Regions from separate parts of the Ruicaihuangia ninglii genome, predicted to be linked through region 1. Evidence: riboswitches for the same ligand, from Rfam matches in the RefSeq annotation. Region 1 holds a riboswitch; the other holds the start of a gene.
What was found. Region 1 has a riboswitch for glycine ahead of GO591_RS13555 (L-serine ammonia-lyase). Riboswitches for the same ligand answer to the same signal wherever they lie in the genome.
Positions count from the first base shown of each region.

Region 1 (14,784 bases):
CGTAGCCGAAGCACAGTGCGTTGAGGGCAGGCACGAAGCCGGGTCCGAAGAGGGCCGTTTGGTCACGGATCTCAATCAGCGCCTGGCCGACGGCGACCATCGCCGCGTCATCGGTGCCAGCGGATGCCCCGGCCTGACGCAGGCCCACGATCGACATCAGCGCAATGACGCCGATCATCATCACGGCCGCTTCGAAGCTCCGTGTCGTGACGAAGCCGAGTGAAGCGGCCTGGCTCTGCCGTTTGATCACGGGGTATACCGCGACGGCGGTCCCGATGCCCGCGAGGGCGGTAAGAAACTCAAGGAGTGCGCCGAGGGTGATCCGCGTGTCGGCGCCGCCGTCGCTGACGATGTACCCGGGGTCGGTCAGCACCGGCTCATAGAGGAAGTATGCCGGAATCGAGAAGGCGAACGTGAGGAGGTAGAAGACGCCCGCAGCGAGCGCCAATCGTCTGGTTGCGGTCACGGCGAAGTCCTTCCGCACGGGGGCCGACAGATTTCTCAGTCCGCTACGGACATTCTCCGAGCCGGTCGCGTCGCGCGCCAGACCAAGCTGTGACGGTAAACGCCTTGGGTCAGCCGTTCGCCGACAACGTGCCGACCACGCCCGCCACCGTAGCAGCCGCCGACAACCCAGCAGTGGCGCCCGCCGCGCCCCGCAAGCAGGTAGAAAGAAGGGACAAGCAAGAAGGAGAGAAAACTTTGACGAAGCCCCTACTGCAGGTCATCATCGGCAGCACCCGCCCCGGACGAGCCGGAGGCCCGGTCGCCGACTGGTTCGCCGCTCAAGCTCGCGTGGATGACCGGTTCGACGTTGAAATCATCGACCTGGCAGAGGTTGGGCTGCCACTGCTCAATGAGCCGAACCATCCGCGGCTGCGCGACTACCAGCACGAGCACACCAAGGCCTGGAGCGCGATCATCGACCGCGCCGACGCGTTCGTCTTCGTCATCCCCGAGTACAACTACGCCATCAACGCGGCCACCAAGAACGCCATCGACTACCTGTTCCACGAATGGGCACACAAGCCACTGGGCATCGTCAGCTACGGCGGAATCTCCGGAGGGCTGCGGGCGGCCCAGATCCTGAAGCAGATCGGCACGGCGCTGAAGATGGTGACCATGCCTGACACGGTGATCATCCCGATGATTGGCACGCTCCGTACCCCAGAGGGCGGCTTCGCGCCGACCCCGATCATCGAGGACTCGGCCGTTCAGCTTCTCGACCAGCTGAGTGACCTGACAGAAGCGATGTCGCCCCTGCGGGAGCGGATTCTCACGGCCGCGGCCAACTGAGTCAGTCCAGACAGCGTCAGTTCAGACGCGTCAGTTCCCAAAACCCTCTCCTTCTGGAGGGGGTTTTGTGGCTTGTCGACCGGGTCTCGCCCGGCCAGCACCCGTAATGCTCGACTCGCCGCATCACTCAGATCGAATGATTCGCGCCGCTCCACCGCTCGATACGTTCGGACTGAGATCGGAGACATCGTGTGGTGGAACAGGAAGCGATCCAAAGACGGATCGTCGAGGGGCTTCTTGTGGTGGAACAGGAAGCAACCCAAGAAGGAGTCACCGGTAGGCGCGACGGGTCTCCTCTCCGCAGCGGAGCCGTCGAACCCGCACCGCAACGCCTTCATCCTGATGGGACTCGGAGGGGCGACCGTCGTCGCCTTCGGGCTTGCGGCGATCTCGGGAATCTTCGCCCCCTTCTTCCTCGGGATCGTGCTCACCATCTGTGTGCACCCGCTGCGGGTGTGGCTTGAAAAGCGAGGAGTGCCGCGTGGCATCACTACAACGGCGGTGATTGTCGCCGTGCTGCTCGTGCTCGTGGGGCTGGGCTACGCCATCATGGTCGCCTTCGGCCAGTTCGGGGACTTGCTGGAGCAGTTCAGCGACGAGATCGCGGCGTTCGGGCAGGATGTCGCGGCGGCACTGGCCTCGACCGGCATCGTCACCGACCAGATCCACGACATGTTCGCGAGTTTTGATCCGGCGGCGCTGGTCGGATTCGTCGGTGACCTGATCGGCGGGCTCACCGGCTGGGTCTCACTACTCGTCATCGTCTTCACGATGCTGCTGCTGATGGGCATGGATGCCGCATTCGTCCCGACCCTGCTCAGGCAGCTGTACCCCGCACGGCCGCTCGTCGCAGCCGCCCTGGCCACCTACGGCTCGAACGTGCGGCGGTACATGGTGGCGACTGCCGGGCTGGGCGCGGCGCAGGGCATCGCCGATTGGATCGCGCTGCTCATCATCGGAGTCCCCGGCGCGTTCATCTGGGGTCTGCTCGCGTTCGTCTGCTCCTTCATCCCGAACATCGGGTACTTCATCGCCCTTGTCCCGCCGATCATCTTCGGGGCTCTCGTCGGCGGGTGGCAGACCGTGACCGCCGTCATCGTCGTCTATGGCGTCATCAACGGAGTCATCCAATCGGTGATTCAGCCCCGGATCATCGGCCGGGCCGTGAGCCTGAGCCAGACGATCACCTTCTTCTCCGTGCTGTTCTGGGCCGTCCTCCTCGGACCGATCGGGGCGATCCTGGCGATCCCATTGACGCTCCTCGTTCGTTTGGTCCTCGTGGACTCCAACCCGGCGATGACCTGGATCCGGCCGATACTCGGCGAGCACGATGAGACAAAAGTGGCCATGGCCCAGTTCGATGCCCTGGCAAAAGCCCAGCGCAAGGCGCGCAAAGCAGACAAGGTGAATGCCGCCCCAGACAAGGCCGCACCCGCCCCAGACAAGGCCGCACCCGCCCCAGAGCAGTAACCCGGGCAGACGGGTGGTAGCTCCGCCCCGCGTCGGCGGACAACCCGAATGTCGCTGCGGACGCGGGGCGAAGCTGACTTACCGGTTCGCAACCCGACACCGCTCAAGGGTTTGGGGGACCTTGGGAGTGAGGCGAACTCGGCAAGCATAGGGGTACATCGGCGGGCCTCCCCATCCCCACTTTCGGGGGGAGTCCTGCTGATTCGGGGTACACCGAAGCGTTCTACTGGTGTTCGGCATAGTGTGCTCGGGGGCGCAGAAGTGACGGAAGAGGGGCCGAGATGGCTGAATGGACCGCCGACGAGTTGAGCAAGGTGGGCAGCGCCGAGAAGTTGAAGCTAGCCTCCGTGCGACCGGACGGGACTCTGCGCCCGTACATCACGATGTGGGTGGTTCGTGCCGGCGACGACCTCTACGTGCGCTCGGCGTACGGTCCGGACAATCCCTGGTACGTGCGCGCCAAGGCCAGCGGCGCTGGCCGCATCCGCGCGGGTGGGATCGAGCGCGATGTCCACTTCGCCGAGGCGGATGCCGCCTCTTACGCCGCGGTCGACGCGGCCTACCACGCCAAATACGACCGCTACGGTCCACGGATCGTCGGAACCGTCACCGGTCCGGACGCTGCACCGCTGACCATTCGCCTGGTCCCGCGAGACGCGTAGGCGTCGGAGCAACCGTCGCCATCAACTACGAGGGATGGCAAGTGGCAGGTGTCGGCATCCGGGCATTCATGATTAGCTGAGCTCCACAACCGAACACGTCGACGACCCACTGCGGGAGAACCTGCCCAGCAGGTGCCGTAGGAGCAACCCCTCCCGGGAATCTCTCAGGCCCCAGGACCGCAGAGGCGAGGCAACTCTGAAAAGCGGCGCTCAGGCGTCCACCGACGGTGCAAGCGGATCGACATCCGCGGAAACTCTCAGGTTCGAGACAGAGCGGGAGGAACCCATTGTCACGTTCGGTGCGCCCGCACCGAGCATCCGACCAAGGAGTTCCCAGATGGCCATCAGCGTCTTCGACCTGTTCAAGGTCGGCATCGGACCCTCGAGTTCGCACACCGTCGGGCCGATGCGCGCCGCCGCCGAGTTCGTCGCAGCGCTCGGAACCCGGGCGCTCGACGTGCACGAACTCCGAGTGGATCTGTACGGTTCGCTCGCCGCCACCGGGCGCGGGCACGGCACCTTCCCAGCTGTGCTGCTCGGCCTCGAAGGCAACCGGCCCGACGAGATCCTGCCGACCGAGGTCGACGAGCACCTGGCGCGGATCACGGCAGACGGCACCGTGCGCATCGCCGGCACCCGCGAGTTGCCATTCCGCGAGTCGGACATTGTTCTGCACCCCCTGACTGTGCTCAAGCGGCACAGCAACGCCATGCGGTTCGAGGTGCGCGACGATCACGGCGGCACCATCGACTCGGCCCACCTATTACTCGGTGGGTGGCGGATTCATCGTGCGCGACGGCGATTCCGAGGCGATGCAGGAGGCGGATGTCACGGAGCCCCTGCCGTTCGGCACTGCGGCAGAGCTCCTCCGGCACTGCGCCGAGCACGACCTCGCCTTCAGCGGAGTGATGCTTCGCAATGAGCTCGCTACCCGAAGCGCCGACGAGGTCCGCGCCGGAATCCTTCGCATCCGCGACGTGATGGCGGATTGCGTCACCAGCAGCCTGTCCCGCGAGGGACTGCTGCCGGGTGGACTGCAGGTGCGCCGGCGCGCCCCCGACTGGTATCGCCGGCTGCAAGCCGAGGGCGCCGAGAACAACCCCGCCTTCTGGCAGGAGTGGGTGAACTTCATCGCGCTCGCCGTGAACGAAGAGAACGCCTCCGGCGGTCGCGTCGTCACGGCACCGACCAATGGGGCTGCCGGGATCATTCCGGCGGTGCTGCACTACGTGCTGAACTTCGTCCCGGCGGTCGCCAATGGCTCGGAGGAGGAGAAGGAGGACGCCGTCGTCCGGTTCTTCCTCGCCGCGGCCGCGGTCGGTGTGCTCTACAAGACGCAGGCGTCGATCTCCGGCGCCGAGGTCGGCTGCCAGGGCGAGGTCGGTTCGGCGTCGTCGATGGCTGCCGCCGGACTGGCCGAGGTGCTTGGCGGAACGCCGCAGCAGGTCGAGAACGCCGCCGAGATCGCGATGGAGCACAACCTCGGGCTCACCTGCGACCCGATCGGCGGTCTGGTTCAGGTTCCGTGCATCGAACGCAACGCGATCGGCGCAGCGAAGGCCGTCAACGCCGCGAAAATGGCGATGTGGGGAGATGGCGAGCACCGCGTCTCGCTCGACGAAGTGATCATCACGATGCGCGAGACCGGCCGCGACATGAGCGCCAAGTACAAGGAGACCGCGATGGGCGGCCTCGCCGTCAACGTCGTTGAGTGCTAGTCGGGCCCACCCGAACTCAGCGTGTTGCTCCTATCCTTACGGGTACACGTATCCATTCAACGGAGAAGAGGATCGCAGTGAGCTACGCCGTGACAAACCCTGCCACCGGAGAGATCGTCAAGACGTTCGAGACGATCAGCGAGGCCGATCTGGAAAAGGCGATCGCATCCGCGGACAAGGCCTTCCGCGAATGGTCCAGATCGACTGACGTCCAGGAACGTGCCGCCCTGATCCGCCGCGTGGCCGAACTTCACGTGGAACGCCGCCAGCAGTTGGGCGAGATTATCGTCCGCGAGATGGGAAAGCCCATCGAGCAGGCCCTCAGCGAGGTGGACTTCGCTGCGGCGATCTACGAGTACTACGCCGACAATGCGGCCAAGTTCCTCGAGGATGAGCCGATCCAGCTTCTGGATGGTGAAGGGTCGGCGCTCGTTCGCCGCTCCGCTCTGGGACCGCTGCTCGGCATCATGCCGTGGAACTTCCCCTACTATCAGGTCGCTCGCTTCGCCGGGCCAAACCTGATCATCGGCAACACCATCCTGCTGAAGCACGCCGAGCAGTGCCCCGAATCATCCGCGGCCATCGAGCAGATCTTCCGCGACGCGGGCTTCCCAGAGGGTGCCTATGTCAACATCTATGCGTCGCACGATCAGATCGAGACGGTCATCGCCGACCCGCGGGTTCACGGGGTCTCGCTCACCGGCTCCGAGCGGGCCGGCGCACAGGTTGCCCAGGTCGCGGGACGCCACCTGAAGAAGGTCGTGCTCGAGCTCGGCGGGTCCGACCCATTCATCCTGCTCTCCACCGATGACCTCGACACGGCGGTGCAGCACGCCGTGGACGCGCGCCTCGACAACAACGGGCAGTCCTGCAACGCCGCCAAGCGTTTCGTGGTCGCGGACGAGCTGTACGAGTCGTTCCTGGAGAAGTTCACCGCCAAGCTCGCCGAAATCGAGGCGACCGATCCGACCTCGGCGGACTCTGCGCTCGGCCCGCTTTCCTCGCTCCGCGCCGCCGACAATCTGGCCGAGCAGGTCAAGCGTGCGGTCGAGCATGGCGCCACCCTGGTGCATGGCGGCGGTCGCGACGGCGCGTTCTTCGAGACGACCGTGCTGACCGACGTCACCCCGGAGAACCCGGCCTCGCGGGAAGAGTTCTTCGGCCCGGTCGCACAGGTGTTCCGTGCGAAGGACGAGGCTGACGCCGTGCGGATCGCCAACGACACGCCTTTCGGCCTCGGCTCGTACGTCTACACGACCGACAAGGACCAGGCCATGCGGGTCGCCGACCAGATCGAGGCCGGCATGGTGTTCGTCAATGTCGTGCTCGCCGACGGCGCGGAACTGCCCTTCGGTGGCATCAAACGGTCGGGCTCGGGTCGTGAGCTTGGCCGCTTCGGCGCCGACGAGTTCGTCAACAAGAAGCTGATCCGGATCGGGTGATTTCGAGACGCGTCACTCGCTTCGCTCGCGGCGCTCCTCAATCACCGGTGTCCGTCGCGAGGAGCGCCACCCACAGGTCGGCGCGAACCGCGAACGAGCGCAGATCGCGTTCGAGCAACCGTTCAATCAAGGCGACTCGGTTGCGCACGGTGTGCCGGTGCACCCCCAGCTCCTCGGCTGCGGGGTCGAACCGGCCATCGTGCGCGAGCCAAACCCGCAAGGTGTGACGCAGTTCGGTGCCGTTCGTTGCATCGTGGGCATCGAGCGGGGCCAGCATCGCGCCGGCGATGGCGGTGGCATCCGTGCCAGCCAGATACGCAACGACTCCCTCGCGCGCGATGGCATCGAACGACGCGACGCCCGCACCCGATTCCTCGGCGCGATCCCGTGCCTGCCGCGCCTGCGCGAGAGCGGTCGGCAGCTGATCCCACTCTGCGGCCTCTGAGACGCCGACCGACAGGCTGAATCGTTCCGCGAGTTCGGCTGCGAGATCTCCGCCGGCGCGACCCATACAGAGCACGAAGTCGTCACCCTGCTCGGCGTAGAACACACTGTCGGGGCGGGCCGCAGATCGCACTTCCACGTGCTCGATCCGTCCACCGGACGTCGGATCGCGACAGTGGCGGATGCTTCGGTCGCCGACGGTATCCGAGCACTGGATGCCGCGGCCGCAGCCCAGGCGGACTGGGCACGCACTCCCGCCCGAGTGCGCGGCGAGATCCTGCGCCGTGCGTTCGACCTGCTGCAGGAGCGCAAGGAGCAGTTCGCGTTGCTGATGACCCTAGAGATGGGCAAGCCGCTGTCCGAAGCGCGCGGCGAGGTCGCCTACGGTGGCGAATTCCTGCGCTGGTTCGCCGAGGAAGCGGTGCGGATCCAGGGCCGCTACGGCACGAACCCGGAAGGCACCGGGACCATGATCGTCACACAACGCCCGGTGGGCCCGTGCTACCTGATCACGCCGTGGAACTTTCCCCTCGCGATGGCGACGCGCAAGCTGGGTCCGGCGTTGGCGGCCGGCTGCACCGTGGTCATCAAGCCGGCGACCCTCACGCCGCTGACGACCCTCGCCCTCGTCGCACTCCTCAAGGAAGCCGGCCTGCCGAAGGGCGTCGTGAACGTGATCACGACGACCTCCACCGGCAAGCTGTCCGAGGCGCTCCTCAGCGACCCGCGGCTTCGCAAGGTCAGCTTCACCGGCTCCACGCCGGTAGGCGTCGCCCTGCTGAAGCAGGCGGCACCGAACGTGCTACGCACGTCCATGGAGCTGGGCGGCAACGCCCCGTTCGTCGTCTTCGACGACGCCGATCTCGACGCGGCGGTCGAGGGCGCGCTGGCCGCGAAGTTCCGCAACATCGGACAGGCCTGCACCGCGGCCAACCGGTTCATCGTGCAGGAGGGCATCGCCGACGAGTTCGCGGCCCGCCTTGCGGAGCGCGTTCGCTCGATGAAGGTGGGACGCGGCATCGACGACGGCGTGAACATCGGCCCGCTGATCGATCACAAGGCGGTGGCGAACACCCAACGACTGGTTGACGACGCCGTGGCCAAGGGAGCGGTCCTGCTCGCCGGTGGCTCCGCGATCGAGGGCGACGGGAGCTTCTTCGAACCGACCGTGCTCGACCAGGTGACGGACGGGATGGCGATCAAGGCCGAGGAGATCTTCGCCCCGGTCGTCGCCATCATCCGGTTCTCGGACGAGGACGAGGCAGTGCGCATCGCGAACGACTCCGAGTACGGACTGGTCGGCTACGTGTTCACGCAGGACTTCCAGCGCGGCCAGCGCATGATCGAGGCGATCGACACCGGGATGATGGGCCTGAACATCGGCGTGGTCTCCAACGCGGCGGCACCGTTCGGCGGTGTCAAGCAGTCGGGCGTTGGGCGCGAAGGCGGCACCGAGGGAATCCACGAGTACCTCGAGACGAAGTACACCCTGATCCCGAACCCGTCCTAGACATACCGCGTCACCAGCGGAAATCACAGGAGGGACCCGCGCCAGCACGGCGCGGGCCCCTTTTTGTGATCAGTTCCTGTCCGCTGACCAGACGAGCGCGCCAAGCCCGCAGGCAACTCGCAATACATTCCGTAAAGCAAGGTGTTGACTTGTTGCGGTCTGGCTGTCATCCTGTCATACCAGAGGCTCCACACACATTCATTCAACTGAATTGAGGTCAATGGTGAAATCAATCAGGATCACGGCAGCAATCGCGGCCGCAGGTCTTCTGGCACTGGCAGGCTGCTCGTCAGCTGGTGACCAATCGAGCAACGGCGAGGACGTCAAGCTCGAGTTCTGGACCCAGATCTACGGCGACCCCGCCGAATGGCGCACTGCCATCGAGGGAATCGCTGCGGACTTCGAAGAGCAGACCGGCACCGCGGTCGAGGTCGAGTTCATCGACTTCGCACAGTCCCGTGACCGGTGGATGCTCGTCGCCCAGGGTGCGGATGCCCCCGACGTCGGTGACATGACCCAGCTGCACAGCAACGCGGCCCTCGGCGGCGGCAAGGTCGGCCCGATGGCGATCACCGACTACAAGGACGAGTACTGGCCCGACCTGGAAGAGCGCTTCGCCGAACCGCTCCTGGTTGACGCCCAGTGGAACGGCGAGTTCTACGGCATCCCGTGGCGCACCGACCCGCGTGCGATGCTCTACCGCACCGACCTGCTCGAAGCGGCCGGCTTCAGCGAGCCGCCGTCGACCTGGGAAGAGGTTCGCAAGGTCGCCAAGGCGCTCACGAAGGATGGCCAGTACGGCTACACCTTCAGCAGCGCCGAGGTTGTGCAGGGCCTGGTCCCTGCGCTCTGGCAGGCGGGCGAGGAGTACATGTCCGAGGACGGCACCACCGCCACGCTTGACACCCCGGAGATGCGCAAGGCACTCGACTACATGAAGTCGCTCGTCGATGACGGTTCGGTTCCGCCGGACTTCATGGACCCGAACTACGACCCGATGGTCGACTTCAAGGCGGGCCGAGTCGCCATGATCGGCGCCGCAGGCTCGACATCGTTCCAGTCGCTGATCCGTGACAACCCGGAACTCGAGGGCAAGTGGGCCGCTGCGCGGATCCCCGCCGGCCCGGAGAACTCCGCGTCGTACACAGGCTCCGGCTACTGGGGCGTGCTGCACGGTACCGAGCACCCCGACGAGGCCGTCGAGTTCATCGCGTTCCTTTCGAACGACGAGAACATGCAGACGATCTCCGAGGTCAGCGGCTGGATGAGCACCAACAAGGCAGTCATGGCGTCCGACTTCTGGACCTCTGAGGACTACCAGTCGGTGTTCACCGAGATCCTCGCTGAGGACGCCCACACCTCGCAGTACCCGTCACCGTTCTGGCCGATCATCCGTGAAGAGAAGCCCGGCGGCGTGCTGTGGGACCTCTTCTCGGCCGTTCTGATCTCTGGTGAGAACGCCGACACGGCGATCGCCACCGCAGAAAAGAAGATGCAGGAAATCCTCGACCGCGCAAAGCAGTAGGTCGGGCGGGATAGCTAAGTAACACCAGCCGAAAGGGCGGGCAGTTGGGCAAGACAACAGTCTCGATCGCGGGAGAGAAGTTCCTCATCAACGGGGAACCCACCTACCGTGGCCAAGCGTACGAGGACAAGGTCATCGAAGGGCTTCTCTTCAACTCGCGAATGGTGCAAGCCATTTTCGACGACGAGAACCCGGACACCCGATCGAAGTGGGCCTACCCCGACACCGGGGAATGGGACGCGGAACGGAACCTGACCGAGTTCCTTGCCCAACTGCCGACCTGGCGGGCCTTCGGCCTGCTCGGCATGACTCTCAACCTGCAGTGCGGTAACCCGGTCCGGGGTCGCGGCCGTGGCATCGACGGTGTCGTGCCGAAGCAGCAGCCCTGGCTGGTGTCCGCCTACGAGGCAGACGGCTCGCTGAAGCCGGAGTGGATGGCGCGGCTGAAGCGGGTGCTGGATGCCGCGGACCGGAACGGCATGGTGGTGATCCTCGGCCTGTTCTACTTCGGCCAGGACCAGCGTCTCGCCGACGAGGCCGCCGTCATCCGAGCAGTCGAGAACGTCATCCGCTGGCTCGATGAGAACGACGTGACCAACGTCATCATCGAGGTCGCGAACGAATGCAACATCCCTCGCTACAACCACGACATCCTGATGCCGGCGCGGCTCCCTGAGCTGATCGCCCGGGTGCGCGAACTGACCGACCGGCCGGTGTCCGCAAGCTACGGGGCGCTCCCCGACGACTACCTGCCGTCGGAGGAACTCGTTGCAGCCATGGACTTCGTGCTGCTGCACGCCAATGGACTCGACGACCCGGGCATCATCGCCGAGATGGTGCGCGACGTGCGGATGAAGGCGAACCAGACGGGCGGTGCCAAGCCGATCGTCTTCAACGAAGACAATCACTTCGACTTCTTCAAGCCCACCAACAACTTCCTCGCCGCGACCGAGAACTACGCCTCATGGGGGTTCTTCGATCCGGGCGATGCCAACGACTACAACGACGGGTATCAGTGCCCGCCCGTCCAGTGGGGTCTCACGACCCCACGCAAGCGCTCCTTCTTCTATGAACTGGGGCGGATGACCGGAGCGGTGAGAGGACGAGCATGACCAGCGACGAGACGAAGGAGACTCGAGTGACGAGCAGGACAGACTTCCGCGACGACTTCCCCGGCCGAAATGAGGTTCACCTCTCCTGGGTAGGGGACACCGCGACGACCATGAACGTGGTGTGGAAGACCCCGGATGTCTCCTCGGCACTCCGTGCTCGCATCCGCGAAGCGGGAACCGCCGACTGGAACAACGTCGACACGACTGTGCGAGCCACCGTCGAAACCGGCGCCGTGCGTGAGGCCGCGTTCCTCGGCCTCCGGCCGCAGGAGCGCTACGAGTACGCGGTTGAGATCGCTGCGGACGACTGGACCGAGCCGCGCGAGTTCGCCACCGCCGCTCCTGCGCTGGAACGCTTCGCCTTCAACGCCGCCTTCGTCGCCGACACCGGACTGCTTGGTCGCCGCGACGGGCTGACCAACGGCACCGCGCGCGTGATCGACGGCATCGCGAAGTACCGGCCGTTGCTCACCCTCGAGGGCGGTGACTTCGCTTACTTCGACACCGACCGCCGCTTTGAGTACCTCGAAGACGCGATCGACTACTTCTTCAACCAGATGGAACCCGCCTTCTCGGTCGCCCCGGTGCAGCCCACTTGGGGAAACCACGAGTTCATGTACGTCCTTCAGGAGAAGATCGAACCCTGGCTGGACCGGTTCGCAGTTCCCGCAGGCCCTGAGGGCCTGCACTGCTACTCCTTCGACGTGGGGCACGTGCACTTCGTTGCACTGAACGCGTGGGAGATGTGGGGGGAGATCCCCCAGGAACGCATCGACTGGATGATCGCCGACATCGAGGACGCGCAGCGTCGTGGTTTCGAGTGGGTCATCCCGTACATGCACGTCGCCCCCTTCGCCGACGGCACGAACCACCCGTCCAACCTGGAACTGCGTGCCCAGCTCGGCCCGGTCTTCGAGAAACTCGGCATCCGGGTGGCGATGACCACCCACGACCAGGCGTACGAGCGCACCTTCCCGCTGCGCGACGTCCCCGCGACGAACACGCCGACCTCGCTCGCCCTCACCGACTACGAACCCGGCGAGGGAACCGTCTGGGTCAAGGTGAGCCCCGGCGGCAAGATGAGCAACATCAACAAGTCGTTCTCGACCTTCGCCCACGAGACGGCGCCCGAGTGGACGGCGGTGCGCAGCCGCACCCACCACTGCTGGGCGCAGCTCGAGTTCGCCGAAGACGGCAGCCTCACCATCCGCGTCGCGGGCGTCCCCGCTGACCCGTCCGAGGAGGAGGTGGTCCTCGATGAGCTCCGGTTCACTTCAGCTCGCGCCTGACAAGCCGACGGCTAAGGTCGACACCCCGACCGCAGGACGACGGCGCGCCCCTCGCACGCGCGGCGGTCGCCGTTCCCGGCACCTGTTCGACCTCTTCATGGTCCTGCCAGCACTGCTGATGGTCGCGGTCTTCGGGCTCTACCCGATGTTCGACACCATCCGGCTGAGCTTCCTCGACTACGACATCTTCCGGGTCAACTTCGCCGGCACCCCGTTCGTCTGGTTCGACAACTACGCCAAGATCCTCACGGAGCCGGAGTTCCTTCAGACCGCACTGAACACCGCAACGTTCGGTGTCGTCGTGACGGTCGCGATCATCGTGCTCGGTCTCGCCGTTGCCCCGGCATTGAACCGGAAGGTGTTCGGCACCGGGCTGCTGCGCGGCGTGGCGCTGATGCCCTGGTTCGTGCCCGGAATCGTCGCCTCAGCCATCTGGCTGTGGATGTTCTCGCCTGGACAGAGCCCGATCAACCAGATCCTCATGGAGCTCGGCTGGGTCGACGCCCCGATCCGCTTCCTGGGCGAGACGGCCACCTGGGGTCCGTTCAGTGTGCCGCTGCTCTCTATCGCGGTCGCCCGAATCTGGGGCGGCCTGCCGCTCGCAGTCACACTGATCCTCGCCGGCCTGCAGTCCATCGACAGCGCTGTCTACGACGCCTCGAAGATGGATGGCGCGAACCGTCGGCAGACCTTCTTCAACATCACCCTGCCGATGCTTCGTCCGACGCTGCTCATCCTCACCGCTTTGCTCCTCATCGGTACCGTTGGGCACTTCGAACTGGTGTACCTGATGACCGGTGGCGGGCCGGCGAACCTCACCAACGTGCTTGCGGTGTACTCCTACGAAGGGGCGTTCGTCGACGGGCAGTACGGCATCGCCGCGGCGGCAAGCACGATCATCCTCGTCATCAGCGGGATCATCGGCGCGGTCTACATGGTCATCGACCGCCGGAACCGGGAGAACAACTCGTGACAACCGCATCCGCAACCGCACCACGCGCGGTCAAGCACAAGAAGCGCGTCGACCCGATCCGGGTGTTCAGCTCGGTCATCGGCGCCGTCATCTCGATCGGGCTGGCGATCTACCTGCTGCTGCCGTTCTTCTGGATGTTGAAGAGCGCGTTCCAGCCGGCATCCGAGATCACCTCGGCGCCGCCGATCTGGCTGCCGATGTCGCCGACCATCGACAACTTCCGCGACGCGCTCGCCATGATGCCGTTCCTGCAGCAACTGGGGAACTCGCTTCTGGTCGGGATCTCGGCGGCGGTGCTGACCACGCTCATCTCGAGCATGGCGGCGTACATCACCGCCCGCTCGAAGCTGCGAATCGTCGGAGTCGTGCTGGCGATTCTGGTGCTGAACCAGCTGCTGCCGGAGATCACCCGGCTGCTGCCCGTGTACTTCATGCTCGAGGACTTCGGCCTGATCAACACGTACATCGGCATGATCCTCACGTACACCGGATTCGCCACCCCGTTCGCCGCACTCGTGCTGCACGGGTACTTCCAGACCAGTTGCCCGGTCGAGTTGGAAGAGGCGGCGTACATGGACGGATGCTCGCGGATCGGGTCGTTCTTCCGGGTGTTCCTGCCGGTCTCCCGCACCGGGCTGGTGGCAGTGTCCTGCATGGTCTTCCTGCAGATCTGGAACGACTTCATCTGGGCCAGCGCCATCCTGTTCAAGGGCGAAGTGACCATGCTGCAGGTCGGACTGCGGTCCTTCCTCAGCGCCGGTGGGGTCATCGATTTCATGGGACCGTTCATGGCCGCGTGCGTGATGACCCTGATTCCCGCCTTCGTGCTGTTCCTGTTCGTCCAGAAGTACATGGCGGCGGGTCTTTCCGGAGGGGCGCTGAAGGGATAGTGCGCCCGATCGATTTCCACCTGCATTTCGCGCCGGATGACCGGCCGCGCAAGTACGACGGCGCTCGAGTGATCGAGGATTACGCCCGCGTCGGCGCCCGAGGAGTGGTCTACAAGAGCCACCAGCTGCCCACCTCGGTGGGCGCGGCGATCCTCGACTCCGCTCAGGACCGGGTGCGGGTCGCGGGCGGCGTCGCCCTGAACTCAGGTGTCGGCGGGCTGAACCCGGCGGCTGTCGAAGCGGCCGCGAAGAGCGGCGGTCGCCTGGTCTGGCTGCCGACCCAGGATGCGGCGTCGATTCTCGACTCCACCACGCGGGACGGCTCCGATGGGTTCCTCGCACAGGTTTGGCCGATCCTGGAACTCTGCGCGCAATACGACCTGGTCCTCTGCAGCGGGCATCTCCCCCCGGCCGTGACGATGGATGTCTTCCAGGCCGCCGAGCGGATCGGCG
Region 1 is NZ_CP046619.1:2,763,675-2,778,458, reverse strand. It holds gene GO591_RS13575 (DUF4386 domain-containing protein) at 1-466, opposite strand, end outside; gene GO591_RS13570 (NADPH-dependent FMN reductase) at 703-1,296, shown strand; gene GO591_RS13565 (AI-2E family transporter) at 1,534-2,766, shown strand; gene GO591_RS13560 (DUF2255 family protein) at 3,048-3,428, shown strand; glycine riboswitch at 3,531-3,618, shown strand; partial or broken gene GO591_RS13555 (L-serine ammonia-lyase) at 3,766-5,146, shown strand; gene GO591_RS13550 (NAD-dependent succinate-semialdehyde dehydrogenase) at 5,224-6,588, shown strand; gene GO591_RS13545 (PucR family transcriptional regulator) at 6,626-7,171, opposite strand; gene GO591_RS13540 (NAD-dependent succinate-semialdehyde dehydrogenase) at 7,121-8,542, shown strand; gene GO591_RS13535 (ABC transporter substrate-binding protein) at 8,763-10,067, shown strand; gene GO591_RS13530 (glycoside hydrolase family 5 protein) at 10,112-11,179, shown strand; gene GO591_RS13525 (purple acid phosphatase family protein) at 11,206-12,468, shown strand; gene GO591_RS13520 (carbohydrate ABC transporter permease) at 12,437-13,441, shown strand; gene GO591_RS13515 (carbohydrate ABC transporter permease) at 13,438-14,331, shown strand; gene GO591_RS13510 (DUF6282 family protein) at 14,331-14,784, shown strand, end outside.

Region 2 (14,784 bases), 640 kb from region 1:
TAGTGGGGCCATCGGGGGCTGGCAAGACGACGCTGCTGAAGTGCATCGCTGGCCTGATGGATGTGACATCCGGCGAGGTGCTGCTCGAGGGTAAGCGCGTAGTCGGATCTCCGCAGGGCATGGCGGTGGTGTTCCAGGAATACGGTCGCAGCCTGTTTCCGTGGATGACCGTGTGGCAGAACGTGGAGCTTCCGCTCAAGGACAAGGGCGTGCCGAAAACCGAACGCCGACGCCTGGTGACAGAAGCTCTTGAAGCCGTTGGCCTCGACGATGTGCACTCGGCGCATCCATGGCAGCTCTCCGGAGGGATGCAGCAACGTGTTGCCATTGCTCGGGCAGTGGCCTACGAGCCTCAGGTGCTGATCATGGATGAGCCCTTCGCTGCCGTGGACGCTCAAACTCGCGCCGACCTCGAAGACCTCGTGCGTGCCCTGTGGCATCGACTAGGCGTCACCGTCTTGTTCGTCACCCACGACATTGACGAGGCGGTGTACCTGGGGCAGCGGGTCCTCGTGCTATCCAGTTCCCCGACGGTGATCATGGAGGACGTCGTCATTGACCTGCCGGACCAGCGAGACCAGATCCATACTCGCTCAGAACAGCGGTTCGGCGAGCTGCGCACACACATCCATGAGCTCATTCAGCAGGCCAAACGAGGACACCGTCCGGCGGCCGCCGGGGAACATGCTGAGCCCGCAGGTGAGTATCCGTCTCACGAAGCGGTCGTCACCAAACAGGCCCTATGAATTCCGGACCCTCGTCACAGAGGGGTTCCAGTTCCGGATCGCTGAATGCCCGGGACTATTCGTGCGAGCGGTGAGCCCCTCCACGCTCACCGCGAGCGCGTTGTCGCGCCGGTTTCAGCTGCATCTCGAGGCACGATGCTTTGCGGAAGTTATCCGGAAATCCGCTTATAAAGCTATTGAATATACTCGATGGCTCCAGTAGCGTCCTCACCAAGGTGTCCTTGGTCGCAGGCCAGATGCCCCGTCACCACGGTGGCCGCCAGATCCTTGTTGCACAGCACGTCCCGTTTGCAGACCACGTATTCATTGCACCAGCCGGACCCGCCGGCGATCACGACAGGAGCCCCGCATGAGTAAAAGATCGGGCATGTTCGCCCTAGCCGCCACCGTCACACTCGCGCTCAGTGCGTGCGCTGGAGGTGACACGACGACCGGCGACCAGCCAGCGAGTGAGGTCGGAGAAGTTCGCACAGTTACCGTTGCTATGGCGCCGATCGCCACGGCGGGCGCAATCCACGCCGGCGTGGAGCAGGGCTTCTTTGAGAAGCGTGGGATTGAACTGAAGTTCGAGACGGGCACCGGCGGTGCCGCGTTGGTCCCTGGCGTGATGTCCGGACACATTCAGTTTGCGACCGCCACGCCCGTAACGCTGCTGCAGGCACGTGACCAGGGACTCGACATCCGAGCCGTCGCCGGCTGGACGTCCGCCTTGGAGGAAGGGTCCAATGTCAACGTTGTGCGGGCCTTGGACCCAGCCATCAAATCAGCCGAAGATCTCGAGGGAAAGCGAGTCGCCATCAACACCCTGAACGGGATGGGTGACCTCACTATCCGCGCAGCGGTGCGTGCTCACAATGGGGATCCGGACGCAGTACAGTTCGTGGAGCTGCCCTTCCCGGACATGCAGGCTGCGCTCGAGGCAGGGAATGTCGACGCTGCATGGGTGCCCGAGCCCTTTGGCACGATTCTGGAGGGCGCGGGAGCGCACGTCGTTACCTACCCCTCTGACGACTCGGTGCCGGGTCACCCATCACAACTGTTCTTCACCTCAGGTGAGCTGGCCGACTCGGACCCCGAACTGGTCAAGGACATGGCCGAAGCACTCAAAGAATCCACGGCGTTCGCAAACGAGAATCCGGACGCAGTGCGCGAAGGGGCTAAGAAGGTTGTCAAACTGGATGACGCCCTTCTCGCGAAGATTGTGCTCGAACAGTTCAATACCGAGATCCCGGTGGAACGATTGACACAACTCGGTGACCTGATGTTCGAGGACGGAATGCTTCAAAAGCCGGCCGATATCAAGGGCCTTGTCAGGGAGTGAGCTGACTCGATAGCGCAGTGCCCGGCCGCTTCGGCGACCGGGCACTTTCGCGCGCGCGCCGCAGCTCCAGGATTCCCATACGGACACGGTAGCCGCGGTAGCCCGGGTCCCGAGGACGTGCCTCCGGTTGGGATATGCTGGGCCCACAATCACATATCGGGCCACGCAACGCGATGCGGGAGAGTCCCCACAGCCGGGACACCGAAGGAGCAAGCCTCCCCGCCAATCTCTCAGGTAGTCGTACCGCATCGTTCTGGCCACTCTGAAAAGAGTCGAGCGAAATCCGCAGGGAGTTTCGTGACGCTCGCCCACGGTGAAAGTCGCCACCCGCGACGAAACTCTCAGGCCCATGACAGAGGGGGAGTTCCCACGCGAATTGCGCGATCCATTGGAGAACTCCGTGACCGAGACTGACACCGCCCGTCATGGCCCGCTGCATGACATCCATGTGGCCGCCGGCGCAGCCTTCACCGACTTCGGTGGCTGGCAGATGCCCGTCCGCTACAGCTCTGACCTTGCCGAGCATCACGCGGTGCGCACCGCCGCCGGCATCTTCGACATCTCGCACATGGGCGAGATCGTCGTGCTCGGCGCTGAGGCAGGCGCCGCCCTCGACTATGCGCTCGCCGGCCGCCTATCGACGATCGAGGAAGGCCAGGCGAAGTACAGCCTGCTGCTCACCGAGGACGGCGGCATCCTCGACGACCTCGTCGTCTACCGCACCGGGGCGGACCGCTTCCTCGTCGTCGCAAACGCCGGCAATCGCGACGCCGTCGCCGAGGAGCTCATCGACCGGGCGAAGGACTTCGACTGTGAGGTCTACGACGAGAGCGACGACATGGCGCTCATCGCCGTGCAGGGGCCCAAAACGCGCGAGATCCTGACCCAGCTCACCCCGCAGCTCGAGGAGGTCGACCTCGCCTCACTCAAGTACTACCGCTGCGCCGCCGCCCGCTGGAACGGCCACGAACTGCTCATCGCCCGCACCGGTTACACCGGCGAGGACGGCTTCGAGCTGTATATCGCTCCGGATGCCGCCGCCGCACTGTGGACCGCGATCATCGAGACCGGCCAGGGGTCGGGGCTCGTGCCTGCGGGTCTCGCCGCGCGCGACACGCTGCGGCTCGAGGCGGGCATGCCGCTGTACGGGCACGAGCTGGGCCGTGACATCCTGCCCGTCCAGGCCGGACTCGGCCGGGTCGTGCACATCAACAAGGAGGGCGACTTCGTCGGCCGCGCTGCCGTCGAGGCCGGGCCGCCCGAGGGTGCCCGCGTGCTGGTCGGCCTGGTCGCCGAAGGCCGTCGCGCCGGTCGCGCCGGCTACCCCATCGTCACCGAGTCCGGCGAGGTCGTCGGCGAGATCACCTCCGGTGCGCTTTCGCCCACGCTCGGACATCCGATCGCCATGGCCTACGTCGACCCCGAGCACGCCGCCCCCGACACCCACCTCGCCATCGATGTGCGCGGCAGCCGCATCCCCGCAACCGTCACCGCTGTTCCCTTCTACTCTCGAAAGGCCTGAGCCATGCCCGATCTGAACGCACTCAAGTACACCGCCGACCACGAATGGCTCGAGATCGATGGCGATGTCGTCACCGTCGGCATTACCGACTACGCGGCCGACCAGCTCGGTGACCTGGTCTTCGTCGACCTTCCCCAGGTCGGCGCGAGCGTGCAGCCCGGCGCGGTGGTCAGCGAGGTCGAGTCGACGAAGTCTGTCGGCGAGGTGTCCACGCCGATCGCCGGCGAGGTCATCGAGCGCAACGACGCCATCATCGAGAACCCCGAACTGGTGAACGCGGACGCGTTCGCCGGCTGGCTGTTCAAGCTGCGGATCGACCCCGCCGCGCTCGACGCCACCTCCCTGCTCAGCCGGGACGAGTACACGGAGCAGATCGGCCAGTGACCCTCGACTTCGCAGACCGCCACATCGGAACGGATGCCGCCGCGCAGCGGCACATGCTCGACACGCTCGGCTACGCCACCGTCGAGGATCTCGTAGGCGCAGCCGTGCCGCCGTCGATTCGCATCGGCGAGGCCAAGGCATCGAGCATCCCAGCGCCCGCCACCGAGCGCGAGGCTCTCGCCGAACTGCGCACCCTTGCCGGATACAACAAGGCGCGTCGATCGATGATCGGCCTCGGCTACCACGGCACCATCACCCCGGCCGTGATCAAGCGCAACGTGCTCGAGAACCCCAGCTGGTACACCGCATACACGCCCTACCAGCCGGAGATCTCGCAGGGCCGGCTTGAGGCGCTGATCAACTTCCAGACCATGGTCGCCGACCTGACCGGGCTGGCCACCGCGAACTCATCGATGCTCGACGAGGGCACCGCAGTCGTCGAAGGGATGCTGCTCGCCCGCCGCGCCTCGAAGTCCCAGTCGAACGTCTTCGTGATCGACGCCGACGCGCTGCCACAGACCAAGGCGCTGCTGTACAGCCGCGCCGAGGCGGTCGGCATCGAGCTGGTGGAACTCCCGCTGGCCGAGCTTGCCGAGACCGCCCAGCTCCCCGAGTCCTTTGGCGCGTTCATCCAGTACCCCGGCGCATCCGGGCGGGTCCGGGACCCGGCATCCGTCATCGCCGCCGTCAAGGAGCAGGGCGGAGTCGTCGTCGTCGCCGCCGACCTGCTGGCCCTCACGCTGCTGAAGAGCCCGGGCGAGCTCGGCGCGGATGTCGCCGTCGGCACCACCCAGCGATTCGGCGTGCCGATGGGCTTCGGCGGTCCGCACGCCGGCTACATGGCGGTGCGCGACGGACTCGAACGGCAGCTGCCCGGTCGGCTGGTCGGCGTCTCCAAGGACGCCGACGGGCACTCCGCCTACCGGCTCAGCCTTCAGGTGCGCGAGCAGCACATCCGCCGCGAGAAGGCGACCTCGAACATCTGCACCGCGCAGGTGCTGCTGGCCGTGATGGCGTCGATGTACGCGGTCTACCACGGCCCGCAGGGCCTGCGGCGGATCGCCGAGCGCGTGCACGAGCGCACCGTGTCCTTCGCCCTTCGGTTGAAGGATGCCGGCTTCGAGCTGGCGAGCGAGAGCTACTTCGACACGCTGCGGGTCAGCGTTCCCGGCCGTGCGGCCGAACTGGTCGCCGACGCGCACAGCCGCGACATCCTGCTGCACCAGGTCGACGGCGACACCGTTTCGATCAGCTTCGACGAGGCCAGCCTCGACACGATGCCCGGCACCGACCTCGACCAGGACCTCTCGGCCGTGTTCGGCATCCAGGCCGGGTTCGCCTACGCGCCCGACCCCGCCCTGCCGGCCGACCTGCTGCGGACGAGTGAGTACCTGACGCATCCGGTGTTCAACACCCACAGGTCCGAGACCGGCATGATGCGCTACCTGAAGTACCTGGCCGACAAGGACTACGCGCTGGACCGCGGGATGATCCCGCTCGGCTCCTGCACCATGAAGCTGAACTCGGCCACCGAGATGGAAGCCATCACCTGGCCCGAGTTCGCCGACATCCACCCGTTCGCGCCCGCGGAGGATGTGCAGGGCTACCTGGTCATGATCAGCCACCTCGAGAGCTGGCTGGCCGAGGTCACCGGCTATGACACCGTGTCGCTGCAGCCGAACGCCGGCAGCCAGGGTGAACTCGCCGGGCTGCTTGCGATCCGCGGCTACCACCGCTCGCGCGGCGACGTGCACCGCACGGCGTGCCTCATTCCGACCAGCGCGCACGGCACCAACGCCGCCAGCGCGGTGCTCGCCGGCATGAAGGTCGTCCCGGTCGCCACCGACGACTTCGGCAACGTCGACCTCACCGACCTGCACGCCAAGATCGACGCCCACCGCGACGACCTGGCCGCGCTGATGGTCACCTACCCGTCCACGCATGGCGTGTACGAGCACGAGATCACCGCGATCACGGATGCCGTGCACGAAGCCGGCGGACAGGTCTACGTCGACGGCGCCAACCTCAACGCGTTGCTCGGCTACGCCCGGTTCGGCGACTTCGGCGGGGATGTCTCGCACCTCAACCTGCACAAGACGTTCTGCATCCCGCACGGCGGCGGCGGACCCGGCGTCGGACCGGTGGCGGCGAAGGCTCACCTCGCGCCGTTCCTGCCCGGGCATCCGATGGCGCAGTCCGCCAGGCATCCCGCGTTCGACGTCGCCACCGGCGCGCAGGGCGAGTACGTGCACGGCGGCGGACCGGTGTCGGCGGCGCCGTATGGCAGCCCGTCGATCCTGCCGATCACCTGGGCGTACGTGCGCATGATGGGGCTCGAAGGGCTCAAGGCGGCGACCGGAGCGGCCGTGCTGTCGGCGAACTACATCGCCGCCAAGCTCGATGATCACTATCCGGTGCTGTACTCGGGTGACAACGGCCTCGTTGCTCACGAGTGCATCATCGACTTGCGTCCGCTCAAGCAGCAGACAGGCATCTCGAACGACGATGTCGCCAAGCGGCTGATCGACTACGGCTTCCACGCGCCGACGATGTCGTTCCCCGTGCCGGGCACGCTCATGATCGAGCCCACCGAGAGCGAAGACCTCGGCGAGATAGAACGGTTCATCGACGCGATGATCGCGATCAAGGCTGAAGCGGATGCCGTCGCCGCGGGTCGCTGGCCGGCGGATGACAACCCGCTGGTGAACGCCCCGCACTCGGCGCTGTCCGTGGTCGAGGGGGAGTGGACGCATTCCTACTCCCGCGAGGAGGCGGTCTACCCGGCGGCGAGCACGCTCACCGGTGCCGATCGGATGCGCTCGGTGACCGGGAAATACTGGCCGCCGGTGCGCCGGATCGACCAGGCCTGGGGCGACCGCAACCTGGTCTGCGCCTGCCCCCCGATCGAGGCCTTCGCATAACCTGACCGCTGGTCGAGCCTGCCGAGACCCCGAAAGGATCTCGGCAGGCTCGATCAGCGACTAGGTGGGCAGCCCGAACAGGTCGGGGAAGGTCGCGGCAGCCCACGGATAGCCGATGAAGATCGCGGCATCCAGCAGCACATGCGCGATGACGAACGGGAGCAGCCGCCCGGTGCGCTGGTACAGCCAGCCGAAGAGCAGCCCCATCAGCACGTTTCCGATGAATGGGCCGAACCCCTGGTACAGGTGGTAGGTGCCGCGCAGCAGTGCGCTGGACACGACGATCTGCCAACTTGACCAGCCCAGGTCACGGAGCCGGGCGAACAGGTACCCGATGGCGATCACCTCTTCGGTGACACCTGCTCGCACGGCGGCGAGGAACAACACCGGCACCGTCCACCAATAGGTGTCGAGGGCGGTGGGCACCACCGTGGTGGTCAGCCCGAGCGCCTTGCCGCCCAGGTACAGGGCGAGACCGGGAATGCCGATCGCCAGGGCCAGGCCGACTCCCCAGCCGAGATCGCGTCGCGGCCGGGTCAGGTCGACACCGAGCCGACCCAGTCGGGGTGGCGCCGCCTGCCAGAGCAGGAAGACCACCAGCGCGACCGGCACCAGGTCGAAGCAGACGGCGAGCAGCTGGTAGATGAGGTCGAATATCTCGCGGTCGCTGAGCGGTTGGTTGAGTGTCGCGGTCTGGTCCGAGAGCGGCACATCGCGGGTCAGCCGGTACGCGATCGCCACGATGGAATACACCGCGGATGCCCCGAGCGAGAGCAGCAGCACGATGACGATCTCGACGCTGAGCCGTCGACGGGATCCAGTGTCGGTCAGCGGCAGTCCGGTGCTCCTGGTCACTTCGGGGCCGGCATCTGGCAGGCAGGCGTGCCGCCGGGTAGACGGTGACGGTACTTGGCGACGTAGTGGTAGCCGACCGCGGCCGCCCACGAATAGGGAGGAGTAGCCAGAAGCCACCCGAGCAACCGGAGCCCGAGCCGGGGTTGAGCGCGCAGGAGCGCAGAGACGGCGAGATGCCCGGCGAACTGACGGTGATCGGTGACGAACCAGACGTACCGGGTGACCTCGTCGTGCGACAGCCCGAGTGCATCGAGATCCGCCCACTGCCACGGCACCGACTCGGGAAAGGCGGGCAGCCAGTCGGCGAGGCGGTTCACCCATGTCGTGCAGAACGCGCAGTCGCCATCGAAAACCAGGAGGGTCGCACGGGGGACAGGTTCCGGCTGATCGGCGTCGGACATGACTCGATGGTACGCGGGCGCCCAGCCTCTGCTGGATAGGCACCCGCTCAGAGTGCCGGCATATATATCACTTATAAAACGGCATTTGGTCTCTGGTCTATAACGTTTCGGTCTCTACCTTGGCGGGTGTTGCCCCCAGTTCTAGGGTCATACTCATAAACCGTGGCACCGACGCTACGACTCGTCGTGCTGCACACCCTGCACGGGAGGAAAAGTGAAAAGAATACGCAAGGCCGGCGGCGTGATCTCGCTGCTGGCGGCGGGAGCGCTCGTCCTGACCGGATGCGCAGCCGAAGACGAAGGCGGATCGGCAGACGATGCCGACACGTCCGCGGTCATCACCACAAACAGCAGCGAGCCGCAGAACCCTCTGATCCCGACCAACACCAATGAGGTCGGTGGCGGTAAGATTCTCGACTCCATTTTCGCCGGGCTGGTCTATTACGACGCCGAGGGGACGACGCACAACGACGTGGCCGAGTCCATCGAGACCGAGGATTCTCAGACCTACACCGTCACCATTCGAGAGGGACTCGAGTTCACCAATGGTGAGCCTGTTAATTCTGACTCCTTCATCGACGCCTGGAACTACGGGGCTCTACTGTCGAACAACCATCTCTCCAGCTTCTTCTTCGAACCCATCGAGGGATTCAGCTTCGATGTCGACAGCGAGCTCACTGGTCTGGAGAAGGTCAGCGACACCGAGTTCACCATCACGCTGACGCAGCCGCTGTCGGACTTCCCGCTTCGGCTCGGCTACTCCGCCTTCTACCCACTGCCGGCGTCGGCTTTCGACGACATTGAGGCATTCGGCCAGAACCCAGTGGGTAACGGCCCATACATGCTCGATGGTGAAGATGCGTGGAAGCACGATGAGCGGATCGACCTGGTTGTCAACGAAGGGTATGACGGTCCACGGGAGCCGAAGAACGGCGGACTGTCGTTCATCTTCTACGCGTCGCAGGATGCTTCGTACGCTGATCTGCAAGCCGGGAACGTCGACGTTGTCGACGAAATCCCGGAAGCCGCGCTCTCGACGTACGAGTCTGATCTGGGCGACCGCTGGGTGAACCAGCCCGCGGCGATCTTCCAGTCGTTCACCATTCCGGAGCGACTGCCGCACTGGAGTGGCGAAGAAGGTCAACTTCGCCGTCAGGCCCTGTCAATGGCCATCAACCGGGAGGAGATCACCGACGTGATCTTCGAGGGAACCCGCACGCCTGCCTCCGATTTCACCTCTCCGGTGATCGACGGCTGGTCTGATTCGCTCGAGAACGCCGACGTCCTCGAGTTCAACGAGGAAGAGGCGCAGAGGCTGTGGGCCGAGGCCGATGCCATCGCCCCGTGGGATGGCACATTCAAGATCGCCTACAACGCCGACGGAGGCCACCAAGGATGGGTTGACGCTGTGTGCAACAGCATCAAGAACGTCCTGGGAATCGACGCAGCCGGCGACCCGTACCCCACCTTCGCCGAGTCGCGCACGTTGATCTCCGACCGCACCATCCAGACGGCGTTCCGCTCGGGATGGCAGGCCGACTATCCGAGCCTGTACAACTTCCTCGGACCGCTGTACGCAACGAATGGCAGCGGAAATGACGGCGACTACTCGAACCCTGAGGTTGACGCCTTGCTCGACGAGGGTTCCCAGTCGACCGACATCGAGGAAGCGAACGGGCTCTTCCAGCAGGCACAAGAGATCCTTCTCGAGGACCTGCCGGCCATCCCGCTCTGGTACTCGAATGTGAACGGCGGATGGGCCGAGGGCGTGAGCAACGTGTCCTTCGGTTGGAACTCGGTTCCGCTCTACCACGAAATCACCAAGGAGTAACGCTCAAACCGCGCGAGGGCGGCGGCTCGTACAGCCGCCGCTCTCTCGTCCGCAACTTGCAATCACAGCACTGACAGCACCACAGCACTGACAGAGGGTGTAATCGATGGCCCGGTACATCGTGTGGCGAATATTGCAGGCAATCCCCGTGCTGATCGGCACGACGTTCCTGATCTATTTCATGGTCTTCGCTATGCCGGGCGACCCTCTGCTCGCTCTGTTCGGTGACCGGGCGCCCAACCCGGCGCTGCTTGAACAATTGCGTGAGCAGTACCACTTGAACGAGCCGTTCATCGTGCAGTACTGGTACTACCTGACCGGAATCCTCACGGGTGACTTCGGGACGTCGTTCTCGGGCGAGCCGACGTCAGAGATCCTCGCGCGAACCTTCCCGGTGACCATCAGGCTCGCCATCCTCGCCCTGCTCTTCCAGACAGTCGCGGGTCTTTTGGTCGGCCTGATCTCGGGGATCCGCAAGGGCAAGCTGTTCGACTCGTCCGCCCTGGTGGTAAGCCTCATCCTGATCTCGCTGCCGATCTTCGTGATCGCGTTCGTCTTCCAGTACGTGTTCGCGATCCAGCTGGGCTGGGCTCGCGCCACGGTGGGGCAGGGCGCACCCATTCAGGATCTGATCCTGCCCGCGCTCGTGCTCGCGACGGCGAGCTTCGCCCAGATCGTCAGATTGACGAGGTCATCGGTCATCGAGACCGGGGGCCTGGACTTCGTGAGAACCGCGTACGCCAAGGGCCTCTCGCGAAGACGGATCATTCCGGTCCACATCCTGCGCAACTCGCTGATCCCCGTCACCACCTTCATCGCCACGGATTTCGGTGTGCTTCTGGTTGGTGCGACCGTTACCGAGGGCATCTTCAATGTGCCGGGAGTCGGCCGCACGCTGTACCAGGCCATCATCCGCGGAGAGGGACCAACCGTTGTCACGTTCGTGACGGTCATGGTGCTCATCTATCTCGTCGTCAACATCCTGGTTGACCTCCTCTACGCCGTGCTCGATCCGAGGATCCGCTATGTCAAGTGACCGCCCCATCACGCTGAGCCCACAGCACTACGTCGCTCCCCTGGAGGAGACTCCGCTGGTCGCCATCGACAGGGTTCGAGTTGCCGAGAGGACCAGCAACCTCTGGATCGATGCATGGCGCGATCTGCGACGACGGCCCATGTTCTGGATCTCGAGTGCCCTGATCGTCCTGATAACCGTCGTTGCCCTGTTCCCGACCCTGTTCACTGATGTGCCGCCGAACAACGACTGCCAGCTCTCGAACAGCAACGGTGGGCCGACCGAAGGACACCCGCTCGGATTCACCAAACAGGGGTGCGATGTGTACTCGAGGATCCTGCACGGTGCGGGAACCTCGCTATCGGTCGGCATCATCGTGATCGTCCTGACCACGGTGCTCGGCATCGTCTTCGGCGCGCTCGCAGGGTTCTACGGCGGCTGGATCGACTCCGTGCTGTCGCGCGTCGGCGACATCTTCTTCTCAATTCCCTACATCCTCGCGGCGGTCGTCGTCATGTCGGTGTTCAGCGCCTACCGCAACGTCTGGGTCATTTCTCTCGCGATCGGCGCGTTCGCCTGGCCTTCCACCGCGCGCGTACTCAGATCAGAGATCCTTCGTGTCAGATCCTCGGAGTTCGTGATGGCTTCCGAGGCACTCGGCGTGTCACGATTCCGCATCCTGCTGCGGCATGTGCTGCCCAACTCCATTGCGCCCGTCATCGTGATCACAACGATCTCCCTTGCCGCCGCGATCGTCGCCGAGGCGACGCTGTCATTCCTCGGGGTCGGCTTGCCGACCTCCACGATGTCGTGGGGGAACGACATCAGCCAGGCGCAGTTCGACATTCGCACCGCGCCGCAGACGCTGTTCTGGCCCTCGCTCGCCCTATCGATCACCGTGTTCGCGTTCATCATGCTCGGCGAACTCATCCGTGATGCCCTCGACCCGAAGGCGCGGGCACAGCGATGATGCAGCCGCTGCTCGACGTCCGCGACCTTCACGTCGGATTTCAGACCCAGGACGGACTGGTGAAGGCTGTCAATGGCGTCAACCTGAGGATCATGCCGGGACAGACTCTTGCGATTGTCGGCGAGTCAGGATCGGGCAAGTCGACGACCGCTCACGCGATCATCAACCTGCTTCCCGGAACGGGACGCATCACCGCCGGTCAGGTGTTCTTCGAGGGCCGGGATCTTGCCGCCCTTCCCCAGGACGAGATCGCGGATGTGCGAGGGTCGCTCATCGGCTTCGTGCCGCAAGACCCGATGGTCAACCTGAACCCGGTATGGAGCGTCGGATTCCAGGTCGAGGAGGCCATCCGCGTCAATGGGATCGCCACCACCAGACGCGAGGTCAAGCAGCGCGCGATTGAGGTACTGCAGCAGGCCGGCCTCTCGGATGCCGCATCCCGACTCAAGCAGTTCCCGCACCAGTTCTCCGGCGGCATGCGGCAACGCGTGCTGATCGGGATCGGGTTGTCCGCGGGGCCGAAGCTGCTCATCGCCGACGAGCCGACGAGCGCTCTCGACGTCACGGTGCAGCGGAAGATCCTTGACCACCTGGAAACGCTCACAGCTGAGCAGGGCACCGCAGTGCTGTTCATCACGCACGATCTCGGACTCGCCGCCGAGCGTGCCGAGCAGATCGTCGTGATGTACCGCGGACAGATCGTCGAGTCGGGACCGTCGGTCGAGCTGCTCCAGTATCCGCAGCATCCATACACCCAGCGTCTGGTTGCCGCGGCACCGAGTCTGGCCTCCCGCCGCATCCAGGCGTCAACGCATCAGCTCAGCGAACTTGTGTACGACGCACCGGCCGCGGCTGAGGGCCTGGACCTGATCGTGGCCGCGGAAGAGCGGGTCGAGCAGCAGGCCACGGCTGAGCACGAGGAACAGGCGATCGCCGTCGACAACCTCACCAAGGTCTTCACAATCCGCGGTGTAAAGGGCGGAGCGCGGCAGTTCAAAGCCGTCGACGATGTTTCTTTCTCCATCGCCAAGGGCACCACGATGGCGCTCGTGGGGGAGTCGGGATCGGGCAAGACCACGGTGGCCAGGATGGTGCTCAAGCTTGAGACCGTGACCTCCGGATCTATCAGGATCGGCGGCACCGACATCGCGGGGATGAACCGAAAGCAGCTTTTCGGGCTTCGACGCAGGATGCAGCCGGTCTTCCAGGACCCCTACGGCTCGCTGGACCCACTCCGAAACATCGGGAACACCATCGCCGAGCCGCTGCACACCCACGGTGTCGGCGACCGGCGAGCCCGGCGCGAGCGGGTCTCGGAGTTGCTCGAGCAAGTCGCACTACCGCAGGCGATCGCGACGCGATACCCCAACGAGCTCTCCGGCGGCCAGCGGCAGCGGGTCGCAATCGCCCGTGCGCTGGCGCTGAAGCCCGAGATCGTGGTGCTCGACGAAGCCGTCTCCGCCCTGGACGTGCTCGTGCAAGCCCAGATTCTCAAGCTCCTGGCTGAGCTCCAGGCAGAACTCGACCTCACCTACCTCTTCATCACCCACGACCTCGCGGTCGTCCGGATCATCGCCGACCGGGTGAGCGTGATGTCGAAGGGCAAGATCGTCGAATCCGCCACCACCGATGAGGTATTCGACAACCCGAAGCAGGAGTACACCCGCGAATTGCTGGACGCGATTCCGGGCGCCGGCATCCAACTCGGGGTCTGAAGCGTGTGAGCCGGACGCGCTCACCCAGGGTCAACGCGGCCGCCGACGTGCCGAGTGATGGGGTACATCCTCGATGGATCCCACCCGGTCGTGAGACCGGTTCAGGCTGGCCCCGGATGCACGGCCGCGCGGATTATTCGGGCTTTGTCGCAGGAATCCTGCGATGGCAACGCTTCCACGAACTATTTGTGCGTAGTCCACAACATTCCCGTTTCGGTGTTTCATCCGTGTAACTTTTGGCCCTACAGTTTGCCGAGGGTGACGACGCCTGCCTAATGTCGTACCTATTCAAGTAGCAGTGACGCTAGGACTCGTCCTGCTGCGACACCTTGCACAGGAGGAAAATTGAGAATCAAGCGCATCGCGGCGGGCATCGCCACGGTCGGCGTTGGTGCACTCATCCTGTCTGGCTGCTCCACCCCGGAAGCAGAATCTGGACTCGACGAGGGTACAAGCGTCACGGCCGCCTGGAACCAGGCGTTCTACTCGTACAACAGCAACACATCGTTTGGTAACGCCACGGCGAACCAGATCATCATCTCGCAGACGATGTCGAGCTTCGGCTACTACGACAACACCCCGAAGTTCGTTCAGGACGAGTCGTTCGGTACCTACGAACTGGTGTCCGAAGACCCGCAGCAGGTGAAGTACACCCTCGCCGACACCGCCACTTGGTCGGACGGCACCAAGGTTGACGCTGCTGACCTGCTGCTCAACTGGGCATCGCAGTCGAACGCGTTCAACGACGCGGACTTCGACCCCTCCGAGTTCCTTGACCCGGAGACCGGTGAGGTGACCGAGGACTTCCCTGAGGACCAGGTCTACTTCGACGGCGGTGGAACCGGGCTCGACCTCGTCACCGAGGTTCCCGAGGTCGGCGACGACGGCAAGAGCGTCACCCTCAGCTACGACGAGCCGTTCGTCGACTGGGAGATCGTGTTCGGCACTGCCGGTCAGATCCTGCCGGCCCACGTTGTTGCCAAGTACGCGCTCGAGATCGAGGACGCTGAAGAGGGCAAGCAGGCCATCATCGACGCCATCGAGGGCGACGACCAGGCAGCGCTCGCGAAGATCTCCAACGCATGGAACACGATCTTCAACTT
Region 2 is NZ_CP046619.1:2,122,628-2,137,411, reverse strand. It holds gene GO591_RS10320 (ABC transporter ATP-binding protein) at 1-746, shown strand, start outside; gene GO591_RS10315 (ABC transporter substrate-binding protein) at 1,096-2,067, shown strand; glycine riboswitch at 2,234-2,323, shown strand; gene gcvT (glycine cleavage system aminomethyltransferase GcvT) at 2,468-3,589, shown strand; gene gcvH (glycine cleavage system protein GcvH) at 3,593-3,973, shown strand; gene gcvP (aminomethyl-transferring glycine dehydrogenase) at 3,970-6,894, shown strand; gene GO591_RS10295 (CPBP family intramembrane glutamic endopeptidase) at 6,955-7,749, opposite strand; gene GO591_RS15975 (thiol-disulfide oxidoreductase DCC family protein) at 7,746-8,150, opposite strand; gene GO591_RS10290 (peptide ABC transporter substrate-binding protein) at 8,365-9,981, shown strand; gene GO591_RS10285 (ABC transporter permease) at 10,088-11,017, shown strand; gene GO591_RS10280 (ABC transporter permease) at 11,007-11,966, shown strand; gene GO591_RS10275 (dipeptide ABC transporter ATP-binding protein) at 11,963-13,681, shown strand; gene GO591_RS10270 (ABC transporter family substrate-binding protein) at 14,027-14,784, shown strand, end outside.
Region 2: another riboswitch for glycine. It lies ahead of gcvT (glycine cleavage system aminomethyltransferase GcvT); the one in region 1 lies ahead of GO591_RS13555 (L-serine ammonia-lyase).